Regions from separate parts of the Kitasatospora sp. NPDC048722 genome, predicted to be linked through region 1. Evidence: riboswitches for the same ligand, from Rfam matches in the RefSeq annotation. Region 1 holds a riboswitch; the other holds the start of a gene.
The links. A riboswitch is a leader RNA that binds a small molecule or an ion and turns the genes downstream of it on or off. The one in region 1 is predicted to bind guanidine.

Region 1 (3,565 bases):
GCCGCCGGCCTGCCCGTGGCCGGCTGGCTCGGCGACCGGTACGGGGCGAAACGGGTGTTCCTCGGCGCGCTGGCCGCGTTCACGCTCGCCTCCGCGCTGTGCGCCGCCGCGCCCGGGCTGGGCGCGCTGGCCTCCGCCCGGGCCGTCCAGGGCGTCGCGGGCGGGCTGCTGACGCCGGTCGGGATGACGCTGTTGTTCCGGGCCTTCGCCCCGCACGAGCGGGCGGGCCTCGGCAAGGTGCTGATCGTGCCGACGGCCCTGATGCCCGCCCTCGGCCCGCCGCTCGGCGGTTTCCTCACCGAACACCTGTCCTGGCACTGGCTGTTCCTCGTGAACGTGCCGATCGGCGCCGCCGCCGTGGCAGTCGGACTCGTCGGCCTGCGGGCGGAGGAGGAGCCCCCGGCCGGACGCTTCGACGCCACCGGCTTCCTGCTCGCCACCCCGGGCCTCGGCCTGCTCACCTACGCGCTCGGCTTCGGCCCGGCACGGGGCTGGTCGTCGCCGTGGGTGCTGGTGAGCGGGCTGGCCGGAGCGGCACTCCTCGTGGCCACCATCCGCCACCAACTCCGCTCCGCCGAACCCCTGGTGGACCTGCGACTGTTCGCCGACCGCACCTTCGGCGCCGCCACCTGGATCGCGCTGCTGACATCGGCAGGGCTGATGGGCGCGCTGTTCGTCCTTCCGCTGCTCCACCAAGTGGCCCTCGGTGCCTCGGCGTTGGACGCCGGCCTGAGCGTCTTCCCCGAGGCGGTGGGCCTGATGGCCGCCTCCCAGGCGGTGGACCGCCTCCTTCCCCGCCTCGGCCCGCGCCGCCTGGCGCTGCCCGCCCTGCTGCTGGCGGCGACGGTCCTGACCGCGCTGGCGTTCACCGAAGACCCGTGGGCGGTGCGGGCGTTGATGTTCGCCGTGGGCCTGGTCCTGGGCACCGCCGTGCTCACCCTGCAGATCGCCGGCTTCGCGGACGTCCCCCCGCCCGCGACGGGCCGGGCGATGGCCCTGTTCACGATCGTCCGCACCATCGGCGGAGCCCTGGGCGTCGCGACGAGCGCCGCCCTCATCGCCCTCCTGGCCGACGGCGACAACCCCACCCCCTACCGCACCGCCCTCCTCGCCACCGGCCTCCTGATCGCCGCCGCGACCCTCCCCGCGAGCCGTCTCCCGAGGGACGCATCGGCGGGTGCGTCCCCGTGAAGTGCTCCGCCCTGCCCTGCGGTGGCGTCATGAACCCTGAGCGCCACCGCCTCCTCGAAGAGGCTCGGCGGAGCCTCCCGGAGGGCTACAGGTGGAGCCGTCGGGTGGCATCATCGCCATGCGGGCGTCGCCGTCCTCGGTCCAGCAGCTGAACCGGGCGCTCGTCCACCGGCAGTTCGAGCCGCACAGGCCGTCCGGGTGTCTCCCGGCGGGCACCATCGGCCTCGCCTCGCCCACGGCCAGGTCGGTCCGTGACCCCGACCTCACGTACCTGCCCGAGACAGTGTTCGGCGAGTCGATCAACATCCCCGAACCGTCCGGCTTCGAACGGGACCTGTCCGGGCCGGTCCCCTGCCGGGACTTACTACTCGCTCGGCCAGAGGATCAGGTGCGGGAGGGCGTGGCGGGTCGGGGTGCCGCCCAGCGCCGTGAGGGCCGTGCGGATGTCGTGGAGGTCCGCCACCGTGAGCTGGAGCGGGGGTTCGTCGGGCTGGTAGGTGGTGCGGATCGGGTAGTCCACGCCCGGGGTGGTGGTCATCTCGATGTGGCAGCCGAGCACGTGGGTGACCGGCCGGCGGTCGGTGAGGGCGATCAGGCGGTCGATGCTGCGCGTGAACGCGGGCCAGTCGTCGATGTAGAGCCGCCCCGGGTAGACGGTGTCACCGGTGAGGAGGACGCCCGTCCAGGGGTCGTAGTACGTGACGGCCGCCGGGTGGTGGCCCGGGGTGGCGAGGCACTCCAGCACCCGGCCGCCGCCGAGGTCGACCAGGGCCACGGCGTCCGGGTCGGCGTCGAAGCCGAAGCGGGGCCACGCGACGGCCGGGTCGGCGGCGACCACGGTCGTGCCGGGGCGGTCGGCGAACTGGCCGTCGCCCGCGACGTGGTCGCCGTGCGGGTGCGTGTGCAGCACGAGCAGTTCGTACCCCTCCCGCGGGTGGCGGGCGAGCCATGTCCCGATCTGTTCGTCGACCACCGCGCGCAGCGGGAAGTGCGCGGCGTCGGCGGTCGCCCCGGTGTCGAGGAGCACCGCCCGCTCGGCCCCGAACAGGAGGTACAGGAACGGCGCCTCGTAGTGGACGGCCTTGTTCTGCCGCAGCACGACCGTGTGCTCGTCGTACGCGTGGACCTGGATCTCCGGCCCGGTGTCGTGCTTGGCCGACGGCGAGCCGTGGATCCACCGCACGTCCAGCGGCCGCGGCACCGGGACGGCCCGGGCGAAGTCGGGCATGACGCCTCCTCCGGTGCGTCGTCTTGTCGGGCCGGGTACGGCGCACGTCTCGTCCGGGGCGGTCGCGCCGGTGCGCCGCCACCGGGACGCTAGCACGGAGCCGGACCGGCCTCATGATGCCCAGGAGACCGCCTTCCGGGCGCCGGTTTCCGGCCGGTCCGGCGGACCGAGTGGGAAGAGTTTTCCAGGCGACGTACAGTTCCGCTTCGTGATCGAGATCGAGATCGTCGTCGAACAGCAGGCGGGCGGTGCGTGGGACGCCCTGGCGGAGGAGGCCCGCGCCCTGACCGGGGAACTGGCCGGTCCCGTCGAGGAGACCACGGGCCTCGACCTCGGCCCCGGCGTGCGCCTCGCGCTGGTGGACCCGGACGCGTTCGCGCAGCGCCGCGAGGCCTACGTGCGCCGGGTCTGCGAGACCGTCCTCGCGGGCGAGGCGCTGGCGGCCGTCGCGGACCCGGCGAAGCGGGAGAAGGCCGAGGCGGCGCTGCGCAAGGGGCCGGCGTCGGCGGACTCCGACCGCAGGATCACCTGCGTGCCGTCCGGCCGGGTGGTTCAGGACGAGGAGGGCCGGTGGGTGCTCCTGCTGGCCCCGGCGCTGCTGGCGGGCGCGCCGCAGCGGGCCCCGCTGCGCGCGGTGCTGGCACACCTGCTGACCCACCAGGCCCAGATCCGCGCGGGCGGCCCCCGGCCGGGCGCGGACGCGGTCGAGGCGCTCCTGCTCCACCGGACGTCCGGCGGCACGCGGGAGGACGACCCGGTCCTCGGCGCGCTGTGGGAGGGGCACGCGCGCTGGGCGACGCGCCGTCTGCTGGCCCGTGACCAGGCGGGGGAGCGTAAGACGGCCCGGGCCGCCCGGCTGCTGTCCCGCCTGCCGGGCGTGCGCGCCGAGCCGGACACCCACGACCAGGCGGTCCGGTTCGTGCACACGCTGGTCGAGGCGGGCGGGACGGAGACGGTGAACCGGATCTGGGCGGACCGCTCCCTGGTGCCGACCCGCCGCGAGCTCTCCGCCCCGGCCCGCTGGCTGGCCCGCACCGGGCTGGGGCCCGCGGAGGGCTGATGCGGCCGGGGCCGTGCGGCCCCGGCCGGCCCGGTCAGCCCCGGTCCCGCAGCAGGTGCGCGAGCCCGTCGGCGAGTCCGCCGCGC
Region 2 (3,565 bases), on a different contig from region 1:
CGGCGCCCGGACGGCCCTGCAGCCACGAGCCCAGCGCCCAGGACAGCCCGCCGCTGGTCAGCGTGAGCCCGGCCAGCGTCGGCGACAGGCCGCGCTGGGTCACCATCATCAGCGGGATGAACGCCTCCGCGGCGAAGAACGCCCCGGCGGCCACGCCGCGCAGCAGGATCACCGTCGGCAGGCCGCGCCCGGCCCGCAGCGTCCCCCCGGGCAGCAGCCCGAGCACCGCGGGCAACAGCAGCGCCGCACCGGCCGCCGCCGGGAGCAGCCCGATCAGGTCCAGCCGCTGCCCCGCGTACTGCAGCAGGCCGGCGCCGAGCGCCGCCATCGCGGCCAGCACGGTGCGGCGGCGGTCGAACTCCGCGCCCTTCGGCACGGGGTGCTCGCGCTCCGAGCGGGCCAGCGCCGGGCCCATCACCACGAGCGGCAGGAGGATCAGCGCCGGCACGGCCAGGAACACCCAGCGCCAGCCCAGGTGCTGGGTGACGGCTCCGGAGACGACCGGTCCGACGATCGAGGGGAGCACCCAGGCCGAGGAGAAGGCCGCGAACACGGAGGGCCGCAGCCGCTCCGGGTAGGCCCGGCCGACCACGACGTACAGCGCGACGATCACCAGCCCGCCGCCCAGGCCCTGGACCGCCCGCCCGGCCACGAACAGCCACATCCCCGGCGCCGTCCCGGCCACCACCAGGCCCGCGCCGAACACCGCGATGCCGGTGAACAGCGGTTGCAACGGGCCGCGCCGGTCGCACCACTGGCCGGAGACGACCAGGGCGAACAGCGTGGTGGTGAAGTAGCCGGAGAAGGCGAAGGCGTACAGCCCGAGGCCGTCCAGCTGCCGGGCCGCCACCGGCATCGCGGTGTTGACGGCCGTCGCCTCGAAGGCGAGCAGCAGGACCACCGACACGATCCCCAGCGTGAGGGCGCGGTAACGGCCACTGAGCACCCCGCCGCCGGGGTCGTTCTCGACGGGTATCGGGGCGGAGTCGACCGAGGTGGGGGAGGCAGTGGTCATACGTAATATCGTAAGGGCCGTCCGGCGTTCGTACCCCTGACCGGAGTCGGTGATCGACTCCGCCGCAGGACCTAGGACACGCCCCGGGGCCGGGTCAGTGGAGCACCTTCAGGCCGACCACGCCGGAGACGATCAGCAGCAGGCAGCCGATCCGGGCCAGGGTCACCGCGTCACCCAGGACGGCCATGCCGTAGAGCGCGGTGCCGACCGCGCCGATGCCGACCCACACCGCGTAACCGGTGCCGATCGGGATGGTGCGCATCGCGTAAGCCAGTCCGCCCATGCTCAGCAGCAGGGCGACGCCGAAGACGAGGCCGGGGACGAGGCGGGTGAAGCCCTTGGACGACTCCAGGGCGACCGCCCAGACGGTTTCCAGGACACCCGAGACGATCAGAACGAGCCAGGCCATGACGGTGCGAACCTCCGCAGTCCACAGCGGCCGGATTGCCGCTGAACTGCGCCGTCTTGTCGTCACCGGGTACGACGCGCTCGTCCGGAGTGGCGGGAAAACGCCACTTGTCCCCGACCGTAGCACACATTGCCATACAGAATTTACAAAACGCCGTTGACCCCATTCCCGGACTCCGCCATCCTGAATTCACTGGCCGTGTGCCCGAGAGGCTCAGGGAACCGTCTGCAAAGCGGTACACACGGGTTCGAATCCCGTCACGGCCTCGGTAAAAGGAATTGCCGGTCGACTGCGAAAGTCGACCGGCAATTCCTCGTTCCGCATTTCGCTCACACCGCGACGGCGTCCTCCGGCCGGATCGGCAGGCGCCCCACCGGCAGGCCGGTGGCGGCCCGGACGGCGGCGGCGACGGCCGCCGGGGCGACCACCGCGGGCACGGCGCTGACGGCCTTGGCGCCGAAGGTCGCGACCACGTCCCGCTCCTCCAGCAGGGCCGCGATCCGCACCTCCGGGGTGTCCAGTGCGGTCGGCAGCCGGTATCCGGTGAGCGACGGGTTCTGCAGCACGCCGCCCTCGGTGCGCAGTTCCTCCAGCAGCGCCAGGCCGACGCCCTGGGCCACGCCCGCCTCGATCCGGTCCTCGATCTGCCGCGGGTTCAGCGCCCGGCCGACGTCCTGGGCGACGGTCATCTCGACCACCCGGACGGCGCCCAGCTCGATGTCCACGTCCACGACCGCGCGCATCGCGCAGAAGGCGATGGAGACGAACGCGTCGCCCTGCCCGGCCTCGTCCAGCGGCTCGGTCGGGTGCGGGCGGCACTGCGCGGTGGCCCACAGCTCCTTGCCCTCCAGCGCCTCGGCGACCGGCATGCCGAGCACCCCGTCGTACGAGGTGATCTTGCCGTCGGCGATCTGGAGCAGCTCCACCGACATCCCGAAGTTGGCGGCGATCGGCTGGAGCAGTTGGTGGCGGACCATCAGCGCGGCCCGCTCGACCGCGCCGCCGGACACCCAGGTGTGGCGGCCCCGCGCGGAGGGCCCGGCGATCGACTGGTCGCTGTCGGCCGGCGCGATGTAGACCTCGCTGACCCCCAGCACGCTCTGCACGATCTGCCGGGCCAGCGTCGCGAAGCCCTGACCGGAGTCGACGGCCGCGCAGATCACGGTCGCGTGGTCGCCGCTGACCCGCACGGTCGCGGTGGACACCTCGTCCTCGCCCTCGGCGCCGAGCATGTGCACCATGCCGACGGCGTAGCCGATCCCGCGCCGCACGGCGGCCGGGTCGCCGGCACCGCCGGGCCCGCCCGGCAGCAGCCACTCCGCGTCCGGATCGTCCACCGGCAGCGCGGGCAGCGGTTCGGCGGCCACGGCCTCCAGCAGCGCGGTCACCGGCGCCGGGCACGTGACGGCCTGTCCGGTGGGCATCGGGTCGCCGGTGGCCATCGCGTTGCGGCGGCGGATCTCCACGGAGTCCACGCCCACCCGGGCGGCCAGCTGGTCCAGCTGCGACTCGTAGGCGAAGCAGGACTGCAGCGCGCCCTCGCCGCGCATCCGCCCGGCCGGCGGGTTGTTGGTCCGCACCGCCCACGCGTCCACGAAGACGTTCGGGCAGACGTACGGACCGACCGAGAACGCCGTCGCGGCGGCCAGCGCCTCGGCGGAGACGTCCGCGTAGGCGCCGCCGTCCAGCAGGATCTGCGCCTCGACCTTCACCAGCCGGCCCTCGGCGTCCGCGTGGTGGCGGTAGCGCAGGAGCGCGGGGTGGCGCGAGGTGTGGGTGTGGAAGGACTCCTCGCGGGTGAGCGTCATCTTCACCGGGCGCCCGGTGCGCAGCGCCAGCAGCGCGAGGGTGACCTGGAAGGAGAGGTCCTCGCGGTCCGAGGTGGCTCCGGGCACACCGGTGACGACCAGTCGGACCCGGTCCGGCTCCAGGCCGAGGCACGCGGCGGTGCGGTCGCGGTCCCCGTGCGGGTCGGTGGAGGACAGGTGCAGTTCGACGCCGCCGTCCGGGCGCGGCACGGCGAGGCCGGCCTCGGCGCCGAGCGGGGCCGGGTCCTGCCGGCCGACCTGGTACAGGCCCTCGACGACGATCTCGCCGACCGCGTCCGGGTCCCCGCTGCGCAGCGGCAGGTGGCGGAAGAG

Region 2: another riboswitch for guanidine. It lies ahead of AB0C76_RS06130 (SMR family transporter); the one in region 1 lies ahead of AB0C76_RS00280 (MBL fold metallo-hydrolase).

The regions. Positions count from the first base shown of each region.
Region 1 is NZ_JBEZGX010000001.1:60,961-64,525, forward strand. It holds gene AB0C76_RS00275 (DHA2 family efflux MFS transporter permease subunit) at 1-1,191, shown strand, start outside; gene AB0C76_RS00280 (MBL fold metallo-hydrolase) at 1,556-2,419, opposite strand; guanidine-III (ykkC-III) riboswitch at 2,432-2,501, opposite strand; gene AB0C76_RS00285 (zinc-dependent metalloprotease) at 2,628-3,479, shown strand; gene AB0C76_RS00290 (alpha/beta hydrolase-fold protein) at 3,514-3,565, opposite strand, start outside.
Region 2 is NZ_JBEZGX010000005.1:54,403-57,967, reverse strand. It holds gene AB0C76_RS06135 (MFS transporter) at 1-1,015, opposite strand, end outside; gene AB0C76_RS06130 (SMR family transporter) at 1,110-1,424, opposite strand; guanidine-III (ykkC-III) riboswitch at 1,470-1,535, opposite strand; tRNA gene AB0C76_RS06125 (tRNA-Cys) at 1,619-1,690, shown strand; gene AB0C76_RS06120 (xanthine dehydrogenase family protein molybdopterin-binding subunit) at 1,754-3,565, opposite strand, start outside.